4 regions of the Bacillus sp. JJ1562 genome follow, and region 1 is predicted to be linked to each of the others. Evidence: riboswitches for the same ligand, from Rfam matches in the RefSeq annotation. Region 1 holds a riboswitch; each other region holds the start of a gene.
The links. Region 1 has a riboswitch for S-adenosylmethionine ahead of V7097_RS14425 (methionine ABC transporter ATP-binding protein). Riboswitches for the same ligand answer to the same signal wherever they lie in the genome.

Region 1 (3,130 bases):
GTTCCAATCGTTGTACCCATTACTGCCCGAGTTAAGGGACTGAGTGCAACAAGCAAAATAATAAAAGGGATTGGACGAACAATATTCACTAATAAGTTAAGTACGAGAAATATATATTTATTTTCCAATATGTTCCCTTTACGTGTGACAAAAAAGAGCACCCCCATTGCTATACCAATAATGCTTGAAAAAACTAACGTAAAAACTACCATCAAAATCGTTTCACCAGTTGCTTCGACAATACGAGGCCAAAATGTACTCCAATCAACTCTCATGGTTAATCACCTCCCTTATTTCAACAATTTGTTCAAGTTCATTGATTACTTGCTGAATTAATTGATCGGAACCCTGAAACTCAACAATTAAACTACCAAACAATTGATCCTGTAACTCGTTAATGCTTCCGTAAATAATATTGAAATCAATCCCATGCTTTCTCGTTACTCGTGACAGTATTGGCTCACTAGAAGCACCACCTGAAAAAATCACACGATACAAATTTCCTGAATGGTTATTGCGCAATTTTTCTAAAAGTTTGCTAGAAAGCTTGTCGTTTAACACAGAACTAATAAAGTTTTTCGTCGTTTTTGATTGTGGGTTCGAAAATATATCATAAACATTTCCTTCTTCAATCACAGATCCATTTTCCATAACGGCCATTCGATGACAAATACTACGGATTACATGCATCTCATGAGTAATAAGCAAAATTGTAATATTATACTCTTCATTAACCTTACGTAATAATTGAAGGATTTCTCCTGTTGTTTCGGGATCCAACGCAGAAGTCGCTTCATCACAAATAAGAATGTCTGGTGATGTCGCAAGCGCTCTTGCAATACCGACTCTTTGCTTTTGTCCACCCGAGAGCTGCTCTGGGTATTGATCTGCCTTATCTTGCAAACCAACAAATTGAAGTAATTCTTTCACACGGTTGTCAATTTGCTGTTTCGGCATCTTAGCAAGTTTTAAAGGATAAGCGATATTTCCATATACTGTACGTGAGTTAAAAAGATTAAAAGATTGAAAGATCATCCCTATTTTTCTTCGTAATTTCCGTAGATTTGCTTGAGAAATACTAGAAATGTCTAAGTCGTTAACCAATACCCTTCCAGACGTAGGACGTTCCAGTAAATTAACGAGTCGGAGCAATGTACTTTTACCAGCACCACTAAATCCAACCACCCCAAAGATTTCTCCTTTTGAAATTGTTAAGGAAATATCTTTTACCGCTTGTATCTCTTTCCCACCGGAACTAAAAACCTTACTTACTTCCTCAAACTTAATCAACTTGTAATCCCCCTCTGTTTATGGTCACTTTTAATGACCCAAAGTTTTACTCCTAGAAAACGAATCCCCTTTAAAAAAGACAAGAAAAAAAGGCATCCTTATTCCAATATCATCAAAAGAAGCTATTGGATAAAGATGCCTTTAGTTGTCTAATCGGCATAGTATTTTTTTATATGTAATCTTTCTAGTTACGGAGCCATACTTTCCCATCCCCCCTATTCATTCAATGCCCTAATTGACCAATGAGCACGTAATTTTGGCAAAAAATAAAACCCTCTTCACCAAAGAAGAGAGTTTAAAGTTTAAATTTAATCTTCTCTTCTTATCTTTCAAGCTCTTTGCTTGCAGGATTTGGCACAGTACTAACTAGTCTGTTGCCGAGGCTTCAAAGGGCCAGTCCCTCCACCTCTCTGGATAAGAATTCATCGATAATTTAATTGTACTTAATAAGTTACATGGAACACCTTTAATTGTCAATAAGTTTTTTAAAAATTCTTGTTATTATTTTAGGTAATAATTTACTTATGATACGGTTAATCATAATGTATCTAAATGAGTATTTAACTTTTCCTATTTGGTGATTGAACAATATCCTTTTATCTATATAGTTATTTATTTTTCAACACCTCGGCAAGTTCATACAAGGAATGGTGTTGTTTAATTTGGTAGTTCCGACCTTCCTTTTGCAGGTAATTTTTATCGCAAAATTTTGTAAGTACATGCAATAGGTGCCGATAAGATACACCTAAATAATCACAAACTATTACGTGTTTCTCCCTATAAATCCCTTCATCAGCAGTTTGCAAAATAAAATCGGCAAGCCTATTTTCAAGAGGGAAAGCGAGGCTCTGTGAATACTTTGCTGCCATAAGTGTTGCTTTTACACTTAATAACTTAGTTAATTCACGTAGAAACTTTGTATCCCCAAGTAATTTTGCGCGATATCGATAAAATGGAAGTGCAAAACAAATAGTCTTCGTTGATACTTGAATTCCCTTTGTATAGTACACATCATTTAATAATTCCATCTCCCCAATGTAGTCATTTGCACTAATAAAATTTATTAAAGATACTTTCCCATTTTGATGTGTTACATATATTTTTGCTTTTCCTTCCGTTACATAAAATAAAAAATCCGGTCTCCTTCCCTCTTGAATAATCCATTCACCACGTTGATATTCGTGCACTTCTATAAACTCTTCAACTTGAAAGGAAAATAGATGTGCTATTGAGTTATTTTCCAAATACAGCCGTTTCTTCTCACCTTTGTAAATTTCCATACTCCACCTCAAAAACATGAGATATCTCATATTAATTCTATATATTCCATGATATCATGCGATCAATAAGGAGGGTAAGTATGAATACACAACGTTGGATGAGTACACATTTTTTTAGTTTTTTTATGACATGGGGTATTTTTCTACCTTATTGGTCAGGTTGGATGATTTTTACAAAAGGAATTACAGTCTCAGAAGCTAGTTTAATCATGAGCCTCGGTTTAATCGCAAGAGGCCTGTCCACATTATTTGCATTTCCTTATTTATCAGAGAGATTTAGCCATAAAATTCAATTAAATGTGGCAGGAATCGGCACACTGGTTGCACTTCTTTGTTATATTCCGGCAAGTTCCTTTGCTAGTTTACTAATAGTAACGATTGTTTTACACATATTTTATCCAACTTTGATGCCAGCTTTAGATAGTGCTGCTAGTGTCCTTGTGCAAAGTAAACAGTTAATACACTATGGAAGAAGTCGTCGATGGGGATCCATTGGATTTGTCTCAGTCGGCATAATTTTAACCATTTTTACAGGAATGTTTGGAGATGAAGTTATTTTC
Region 2 (3,130 bases), on a different contig from region 1:
GTAAGCTGCGGTACAATCACAGTGTCAACCTCTTGATAGACACAGTGGATACCGTATGTTTTCGCATCCTTCGGAGAACGAATGTCAATTGGCTCTCCTTCGAGGGTAATTACTCCTGTGTCAAGCTCGTAAGCACCCGATAGAATTTTCATCAGCGTGCTTTTGCCTGCTCCATTTGCACCAAGTAAGGCATGAACCTCACCACTTTCAAGTTCAAAAGAAGCCTGCTCAAGAGCAATCACCTTTCCAAAGCTTTTTGTCATTTCCTTCATTTCAAGTAAAGGCATCTACATATCCTCCTTTACAGAGGACCACGGGCGGTCCTCTTTTTTACTCACCAGCCTCAAGCTTTTTCAACTCGTCTGTGTAGCCCTGTTCGCTTTTACCCCAGCCTTCAATGTACTGGTCAAGCTCCGCAGTTGTGATTTTTTCCGCTGGAAGTGCATCCTTTGTTACGAAAACTGGCTCTAATTTTACGCGTTCAGGTGTTTCATTACCGTTTAGTTTTTGATAGGCAAAACGAACTTGGATGCGTCCGATATCTTTTGGATCAACCGCTGCAGACGCAACCCATGGGCTGTTATCTGCTTGAATCATTTGTAAATCCTCATCACTCATGTCAATTCCGTAAACCTTAATATCTGTACGACCTGCTTGTTCGATGGCACGAACAGCACCTTTCGCAAATTCATCCCATGCTGCCCAAACCGCTGTAATTTGACCTTCCTCAGGATACTGCTTTAATAGAGCTTCCATTTGTGCTTGTGTATCAAGAGCAGTGTTTGCTGTTGCTGCACCAAATGTTGCGATTTCTTTAATGCCATCGTTGCTATCAAGAAACTCTTGGTATGCCAGCTGACGTCTCTCCATTGGCGCGAAGCCCGCAACCCAAATTTTAACGATATTTGCTTCACCACCAGCGTCTTCCGCTAATTTTTCAAGGGTCATTTGTGCCATTTGCTGGTCGCCTTGCTCAAGAACAGTTACACCGTCAACTTCCACTTCTGCATCAAACACAACGACTGGGATTCCTTTGTCGACCGCTTTTTGTACAGAGCTTTGAAGAGCTTCCTTTGTTCCATGGTCAATTAAAATCGCATCAAAGCCTTGGTTTACTGCTGCATCAACGTTTGACGCCATTTTAGCGAGGTCTCCTTCAGATGTAAAAACGGTTGTTTCTCCTGCGAACTTTTTCACTTGTTCTTCAACACCCTCAATATATTGCGCTGAAAAAGTTCCTAAGTTTTGTTGCATGATTAACGCGATTTTTTTGTTTGCTAATGGATGATCTGAATTCTTTACTTCTTCGCCATCAGTTTTTGCTGTTTCATCTGCTACTTTCGGTTGGCAGCCAACTAATACTGCGATAATTAATAATGTAGTAAATAATAGTTTTGTTAGTTTCATTGTTTTTCTCCCCCTATTTTGTATGTAATCTTATTTTTCACATCTGTCTACTCAAGCTGGAAGTCATCACACTCCTGTTATTTGAGGTTTTTTTAAAAAATTAAAAAGCCTCTTTCTTATCAGAAAGAGGCTTGAAGCATACAAAAGTCTTCGCACCTCTTATCTACCAGAAAGAATCATCCTTCTGTTGGAATTAGCACCGTGCCTTGCGGGTCAATACCCGGCGAAAAAATTCGCCCCATTTCACAATGGAATTACGGTCGGTTGCTGGGCGTCATCGGGCCAAATCCCTCCGCCTACTCTTGATAAGAGAAAGTACAGCAATCATATTCATTTAACTTACTTGACGAGAATCATACCACGCAAAAAAACAAAATTCAATATTTTTATTATAAAAAATATTTTAATAATGGAAAAGTTTTTAAAAGTTGTAAGATACCTTTTGTACGAGGATGCAAATGCAATTGACTATGAAGCAATTATCTTATTTAAAACGCATTTCCGGATGATTCATGCGCAATTACGCGCTCCCCCTCCAAGTTCCCCCATAAAAAAAAGGAACCAGGAGAACCGTCCCCCCTGGATCCTTTATAATGCCTTCTCATTCCGATTAAGTACTCGTAAAAAGTTTTGTTCAAATAATGGCATTTCTTCTGCCGAAAGCTGTGAAGCGAAGATGTGCTCACTTTCTTTTTTTAATGTTTGAAGTAATAGTAGCATGACGGTTTGTACAGTGAGGTTAGGGTCGATCAATTCTGTCAAGGAAGCCATCGTTTCCGGCTTCACATCCGGGTAGACAAATTTCGTTTCAGCCCCCTGTAGCCCCATCTCGTAAAATCTTCTGATTATTTCTGCTCGTTCAGAACCACTTCCGGTCACACCTAGATAAATTTGCACAGCCACTCCGTTACGAAGGCGGCGTTGGGATATCCCCGCAAATTTTTTTCCATCTATACTTAAATCATAGCTGCCAGGACAATACGATCCGACAACTTCGCGTGCCACGATATCAACTTCATAGCCTTCAAACATTTTTCGAATCAGCTCAAGCATTGTATCGTAGCCACGATTGATATCAATTCCTTTTTCCGTTTCAGGAAAAATTAGCGAAATGTTTAGTACTCCTTCATCAAGCACCACTGCTAGCCCACCCGAATTTCGTACGATCACACGATAGCCCATTGATTCGAGGAGCTCTATCCCTTCCTCAAGAAAAGGCAATTTCGTATCCTGAATCCCAAGCACAATGGTCTGGTGGTGAACCCAAGATCGCGCTGTGGCTGGTGATTCGCCTTTACCCACAAACGCACAAAGTGTGTCATCTATCGCAAACGATTGTAACGCATCAAATTGATAGCCTAGACTAGATTGATCAATAATCCGCCAGCTCGGCTGGTGTAAAAGACTTTCGGTCATACGGCATACTCCTATTATGTAATAGGACTTTATTATAACACAACTCGGAAACTGTTCTTAAAAATGCACTGTAAATTAAAATATAGAAATCAAAAAAAGAGCCATTATAGCCCAGTTTGTTAGTTAATAAATTTCGCAATTTCAAGGGGTGAGGATTTACTCATTTTCTGACTAATCATTGTATTTACCTTTTTCGATATTGCATCAACTGTTGTCTCCAACGTTATGGCTAACTCTTTGAACAATATTTTTTGATTATGAAGAAGAAGTTTTCGATCATGTTCACTTATTTTCTTATCAGCCATTT
Region 3 (3,130 bases), on a different contig from region 1:
CATATGGGCATTTGGGATGCTTAATTGGAGTTGATTCGCAACAATTGGCTGCTTCACATATTTTTTAAGTAACTGGATTTGCATAGGCTTTTGATTAGAAACTCCAAAATGACGAACCTTTCCAGAAGACTCTAATTGGTCAAATGCTTCTGCAACCTCTTCTGGCTCAACAAGGGCATCAGGACGGTGTAAAAGTAAGACATCAAGATAATCCGTATTGAGTCGTTTTAAAATTCCATCAACAGAATTAAGGATATGCTCCTTTGAAAAATCAAACATTCCTTTTCGAATGCCACATTTGGATTGAAGAATGATTTTTTCTCTCACATCATCATTCATATGTATCGCATCTGCAAAGATTTCCTCACAAGCACCTTTTCCGTATATATCGGCGTGATCAAAGAAGTTTGCTCCCATTTCTATAGCTGTTTGAACAAACTTTTCTGCTTCAGGCTTTTCCAAAGAATTAATCCTCATACAGCCTACTGCAACAACTGGTACCTCAAGTGAACTAGTTCCTAGTTTTATTTTTCGCATGTTTTACTTACCTCCAATTTTAGAACTGCTGTTACTGTCTCCACTATCTAGTCTACATATTTCGATATTGAAAGGAAAGCCTAGAAAAAAGGGGGTTTTGTAATGAAACGGATGTTACTGCTGTTACTATTGTCGTTCCCGATGTTTTTCTTGATGGGTTGCGGAGATGATGAAATGCCTGAAGAAGGCGAAGACATCGAGGAAATCGAAGAAGAGGATGAAATTGGTGACGGCGAAATTGATGACGAATAGAATACAAAAAAGTGTTCCTCCTGGATTAGGAGGAACACTCTTATTAGTTACGCAACGTTTGCTGCTGTTTTTGTTGCTTTTTTCTCGTTGAATCGTTTTGTAAGGTAAGGTACTGCGAATCTGTCTACACCGTAGTAGTAAGTTGCAGCGCCTGCGAATAGGAGAATAACCGTTACTGTGTACAGTACTGGGTTTGTGCTTACAGTTCCAGCAAGTAAGAAGTTAAGGTTCATGAATCCTGCTGCAAGTAACGCTGGGATAGTAGCAGCACCTACAATTAATCCAAGACCTACTAGGAATTCGCCCCAAGGAATAAGCACGTTGATTATTTCAACATTTGGTAGGGCAAAGCCTTCAAGGAATGTTGCGTACCAGCCTGCTACCGCGGGATGTTCACCACCTGCTTTAGCCAATGCGCCTTGTAGGAAACCGCCTGCGTCAAATCCTCCAGTAATTTTATGAAAACCAGCTTCAATCCACTGAATACCTAACCAAATTCGTAATACTGTCCAAATAACTGCCATTTTAGGTCCTTTTAAGAATGTTCTCATTCTAATCTCCCCTTATAATTGATTTGTGAAACTCTTCACAAGTTGTTGTAAAAAAATATGAGTGCTTAGCTGCCAGCTTTTGTGTAGTTTGTTTGTGAAGTTTTTCACTAACTTTCTACACTCTTAATATACAATGGATTTCTGGTAAAAGCAATAGGCTTCACAAATCAGACACAATATATTTTTACGTCTTTTTTTTGCTTAGAATACATAGGTATAGGGATACGATTTGGATTCAAAATAATATTCCAATTAGGTAAAATATTTAAAAAAGTGTTTGACTTTAGATTTTTCACATACTATAATCCTTTTATAAAGCAAAACAGGAACGTATTAATTTAATAAAGACTCTTATCCAGAGCGGTGGAGGGACATGGCCCTACGAAACCCGGCAACCTTCAAGATTATTCTTGAAAAGGTGCTAATTCCAACAGGTATAAATACCTGAGAGATAAGAGGAGGAAAAAAGCCCTCTTCTTATTGAAGAGGGCTTTTTCTATCGCTTAAAAGATGAAGGTTTGGAATTACATTAGTATAATCTTGAGTTTTTCTATAAAAATACTGAGTGAAGAGGAGACGAGATATGAAAAACATAGGTACATTTCTTATTGCAGCACTGATTTTAATTGGGATTGTCGGTTGTTCCGATAGCACAGGTAAAGCTAGCCAAGGGAACAAAAAACCAGAAAAAATTACATTAGATTATGCCTTTTACTCTCCAACTAGTCTTGTGTTAAAAGAATTTGGTTGGGCAGAGGAAGCATTCAAGGAAGAAGGAATTAAGGTTGAGTTTGTTCTTAGCCAGGGAAGTAATAAAGCCCTCGAATTCTTGAACAGTGGAAGCGCTGATTTTGGTTCATCTGCAGGGGCAGCTGCTTTAATGGCAAAAGCAAACGGTGCACCGATTGAATCCGTTTATATTTATTCAAAGCCAGAGTGGACTGCACTTGTAGCGAATAAAGATTCTAAGATTCAAAGTGTAAGTGACTTAAAAGGGAAAAAGGTCGCCGCAACCATCGGGACTGACCCCTATATTTTCCTATTGCGGGCCCTAGATGAGGAAGGATTAAGTCCATCCGATGTTGAGATTGTCAATCTACAGCATGGAGATGGAGCGGGGGCTTTATCATCTGGTCAGGTAGATGCATGGTCAGGACTAGATCCTCATATGGCAAGAGTTGAATTAGAAACAGACGCGAAGCTTTTCTATCGCAATGCTGATTTTAATACGTATGGGACTTTAAATGTCCGCTCGGAATTTGCGGAAAAATACCCCGGTTACGTTGAAAAGGTCATAGAAGTTTACGAAAAGGCTCGTACTTGGGTTTTAGAAAATCCGGAAGAGGCTGCAGAAATTCTTGCAAAATCAGCAAATATTGATATTGATGTAGCACACAAGCAATTAAATGAACGCAATGATTTTTCTAATCCGGTGCCAGGGGAATCTCAAATTGAGGCATTAACGGAAGCGGGTAAGGTTCTTCAAGCACAGGATATCATCAAAAAAGACGTTGAATTGGAAAAAGTAATCGAAGAATTGATTAATCCGACGTTTGCGCAAAAAGTAATAAAACAATAAGGGGCCCATTTTTCTAAGTGGCACCCCCTCTCTAAAGGAGGAGGCAACATGAACACAAAAGGCGAAGCGTTATCAAGGCAAATTAAGGTGAAGTCGAAAACACAATTTGTTTTATCAGGAAATGTAAAGGTAGTCCTACTTGGAAGTATCATACCTGCCATTTTACTTGTGATTTGGCAGTTTTTAAGCCATATCGGTGTCCTTGAAGCGC
Region 4 (3,130 bases), on a different contig from region 1:
CTTCGCTTTTTCAAGCTTTTCCGAATCAATCTCAGAGTAGTCAGGTAAAAAGGCATTTTCTTCTTTCAGTGGCATATAAGCCATTTCGGCTCTAGCAAGTTCAACCCCTGACCAATAATCGGGGTAACCAGGATCTGGGACCAATGCAACATCACCTGGATTTAAAAGGCATTGTGGAATTTCAACTAATCCTGCTTTTCCTCCAAAAAGAATAGCAACCTCCTTTTCTGGGTCAAGTTCAACTCCGTATTCACGTTGATAAAAATCTGCTGCTGCTTTTTTCAAAAATGAATGCCCGCGAAACGGAGAATATTTATGAAATTTCGGTTGGTCCGCAGCCTTTTTTAAGGCTTCTACAATATGTTGTGGCGTTGGCTGATCAGGATTTCCCTGACCTAAATTTATGACATCGTGCCCATCGGCAACGACATTGTTCACCTTTGCAACAAGTGAAGCGAAAAACTGTTTCGGTAAATTTTTCAGAATTTCTGATTGTTTGAAATTTTTCACATCTACACCTTCTTCAAAATACTTGAAATACTAGTCTAAAATCATATATTGTTAGAGTTAACTTGTAAAGTATCATTTCATAGGGAGGACCTTAAATGAATCTAAAAATTGCATGTATTCAGTATGATATTCAAATTGGAAAACCGCAAGAAAATTTTGACCTAATATCTAAAGAGATCAAAAAAACAATGACTACGGATAAACCCGATATTATTATCCTACCAGAGCTTTGGACAACGGGATATGACTTAACGAGACTAGATGAAATTGCGGATAATAATGGTGACGAAACGAAAGAATTTATGAAAAATTTAGCAAAACAATACTCTGTTAATATAGTAGCCGGCTCTATTGCCAAAAAGACTGAGCAAGGCGTTACAAACACTATGTTTGTCTTTAATCGAGATGGTGAAATGACTAGTGAATACAGTAAGCTTCATTTATTCCAGCTTATGGATGAGCATTTGTATTTAAAGGCTGGCGATGCAAAAGGTGATTTTACGATTGAAAATGTACCTGCTGCCGGGGTCATCTGCTATGACATTCGCTTCCCCGAATGGATTCGCGCACATACAACAAGTGGCGCAGAAATTTTATTCGTGGTAGCGGAATGGCCGCTCCCACGCCTTGAGCATTGGCGTACTCTCCTCCTAAGTCGTGCGATAGAAAATCAATGCTATGTTGTTGCTTGTAACAGTGTTGGAAGTAACCCAGATAACGTGTTTGGCGGGCATTCGATGATTATCGATCCTTGGGGAACCATTATTGCCGAAGCAGGTACTGATGCAACTACGTTAGTTGGTGAAATTGACCTTAGCAAGGTACAAGAAGTCAGAAAACAAATTCCTATTTTCCAAGATCGTCGTCCTAATTTTTATCATTCATAGAAATTAAAATCAAAAACACCTAGGAGTATTTGCACCCTGATTTTTTAGGCCCACACGAGGTGGGTCACAAAGACGTTGCCACAGGAAGTGGCGTTCTTAGTCTTTGATCCTAAGCGAGATACAGTGAATCTTCAATCGGTGAAATTTATTTTGCCGATTGTTAGTTGAACCAATCGGGCATTTACTGGTAGTTGTCCTCTATGAGGGCTTAGTACCAGTTAATGCGGGGAAAATTTCCTTTGAAAATCGCATGTCTCCGCCGGAGGCTTCACTTTATTTAGTCGGGATTTGAACCCCGCCTGAATAAAGTGAAAAATATATTGACAATTATGTGTATTCGTTGATATCATTCTTTTCAGTATTAACATATAATTAAATATCTTTAATATTGATCTCTTATCAAGAGTAGGCAGAGGGACTTGGCCCGATGATGCCCAGCAACCGACTGTAATTCCATCGTAAGGTGGGGCGCTTTTTATTAGCGCCGGGGAAACCCACAAGGCACGGTGCTAATTCCAACAGGAAGTATTGAACTTCTTGGCAGATAAGAGGTTTGATGCAGCGTCTTCAAGCCTCTTTCGAATGTGAAAGAGGCTTTTCTGTTTTAGAAAAGCCTCCAACGACTATAAAAATGTATTACTGGAGGTATATAAAATGTCAATTTCTTATCAATCAATTTATGAACCTTTAACAGAAAGTACTGCGGTGGCCTTAGCCAATCGACTTCGCTTGTTTGAAGAAGGAACAGTGCTACGATGCAAGGAAATCGGAGATGGAAATCTAAATTTAGTTTTTCATATTACCCCTGAAGATAACGCAAAAGGAATCATCATTAAGCAAGCATTACCTTATGCAAAGGTTGTTGGTGAGAGCTGGCCTCTATCCTTGAAGCGAGCAACCATTGAAGCTAATGCATTATTAACGGCTGCTGACCATGTTCCAGCACTTGTGCCAAAGGTTTATTATACGGATGAGCAATTAGCCGTTACTGTGATGGAAGACCTCTCCCGTTTACAAATTTCAAGAACTGGACTAATTGAGGGTAAAAACTTCCCTCTTTTATCAGAGCACATCGGGACATATTTAGCAAAAACTCTATTTTATTCATCAGACTTTGGACTAGAGCCAACAAAGAAAAAAGTACTTGTACAAAAATTTATTAACCCTGACCTTTGTAAAATTACAGAAGATCTTGTTTTCACAGATCCATTTTTTGATATTGATACAAACAGCTTTGAAGAGGAGCTACGAAATGATGTTGAGCAGATTTGGGCTGACCAACCACTTAAGCTTGAGGTTGCAAAGTTAAAGCAAAAGTTCTTAACTCAAGCAGATGCTCTATTACACGGCGATTTACACACAGGAAGTATTTTCGCAAGCGATGCAGAGACAAAAGTAATAGATCCTGAATTTGCTTATTTTGGACCACTTGGCTTTGACCTTGGTCAATTCATTGCAAATCTATTATTAAATGCGATTTCACGAGATTCTGAAAAACGTGAGCCACTCTATCAACATATTGAAAAAACATGGGATGTGTTTTCGGCAATATTTTCACAAGCTTGGAAAAATGAAGCTGTAGATCTATACCGTGATACTGAAGGCTATTTGGAATATGTTCTTGAGCATGCATTTGAAGATGCGATTGGATTTGCAGGCTGTGAATTAATTCGCAGAACAATCGGGCTAGCACATGTAGCCGATTTGGATGGAATTGAAAACTTTGAGCAAAG

Region 2: linked by a shared signal. The riboswitch ahead of V7097_RS00630 (sugar ABC transporter substrate-binding protein) and the one ahead of V7097_RS14425 (methionine ABC transporter ATP-binding protein) in region 1 are both predicted to bind S-adenosylmethionine.
Region 3: linked by a shared signal. The riboswitch ahead of V7097_RS00210 (aliphatic sulfonate ABC transporter substrate-binding protein) and the one ahead of V7097_RS14425 (methionine ABC transporter ATP-binding protein) in region 1 are both predicted to bind S-adenosylmethionine.
Region 4: linked by a shared signal. The riboswitch ahead of mtnK (S-methyl-5-thioribose kinase) and the one ahead of V7097_RS14425 (methionine ABC transporter ATP-binding protein) in region 1 are both predicted to bind S-adenosylmethionine.

Annotation. Positions count from the first base shown of each region.
Region 1 covers NZ_JBALOQ010000022.1:40,424-43,553, forward strand. The annotation lists gene V7097_RS14420 (methionine ABC transporter permease) at 1-275, opposite strand, end outside; gene V7097_RS14425 (methionine ABC transporter ATP-binding protein) at 265-1,290, opposite strand; SAM riboswitch class I at 1,610-1,711, opposite strand; gene yeiL (transcriptional regulator YeiL) at 1,899-2,570, opposite strand; gene V7097_RS14435 (MFS transporter) at 2,651-3,130, shown strand, end outside.
Region 2 covers NZ_JBALOQ010000002.1:117,456-120,585, reverse strand. The annotation lists gene V7097_RS00635 (sugar ABC transporter ATP-binding protein) at 1-287, opposite strand, end outside; gene V7097_RS00630 (sugar ABC transporter substrate-binding protein) at 331-1,407, opposite strand; SAM riboswitch class I at 1,564-1,719, opposite strand; gene V7097_RS00625 (lipoate--protein ligase family protein) at 1,996-2,823, opposite strand; gene V7097_RS00620 (CarD family transcriptional regulator) at 2,943-3,130, opposite strand, start outside.
Region 3 covers NZ_JBALOQ010000002.1:23,956-27,085, forward strand. The annotation lists gene V7097_RS00195 (aldo/keto reductase) at 1-537, opposite strand, end outside; gene V7097_RS00200 (hypothetical protein) at 640-789, shown strand; gene V7097_RS00205 (DoxX family membrane protein) at 837-1,340, opposite strand; SAM riboswitch class I at 1,689-1,798, shown strand; gene V7097_RS00210 (aliphatic sulfonate ABC transporter substrate-binding protein) at 1,924-2,919, shown strand; gene V7097_RS00215 (ABC transporter permease) at 2,968-3,130, shown strand, end outside.
Region 4 covers NZ_JBALOQ010000034.1:77,440-80,569, forward strand. The annotation lists gene V7097_RS18955 (pyridoxal phosphate-dependent aminotransferase) at 1-510, opposite strand, end outside; gene V7097_RS18960 (carbon-nitrogen family hydrolase) at 606-1,397, shown strand; SAM riboswitch class I at 1,791-1,948, shown strand; gene mtnK (S-methyl-5-thioribose kinase) at 2,052-3,130, shown strand, end outside.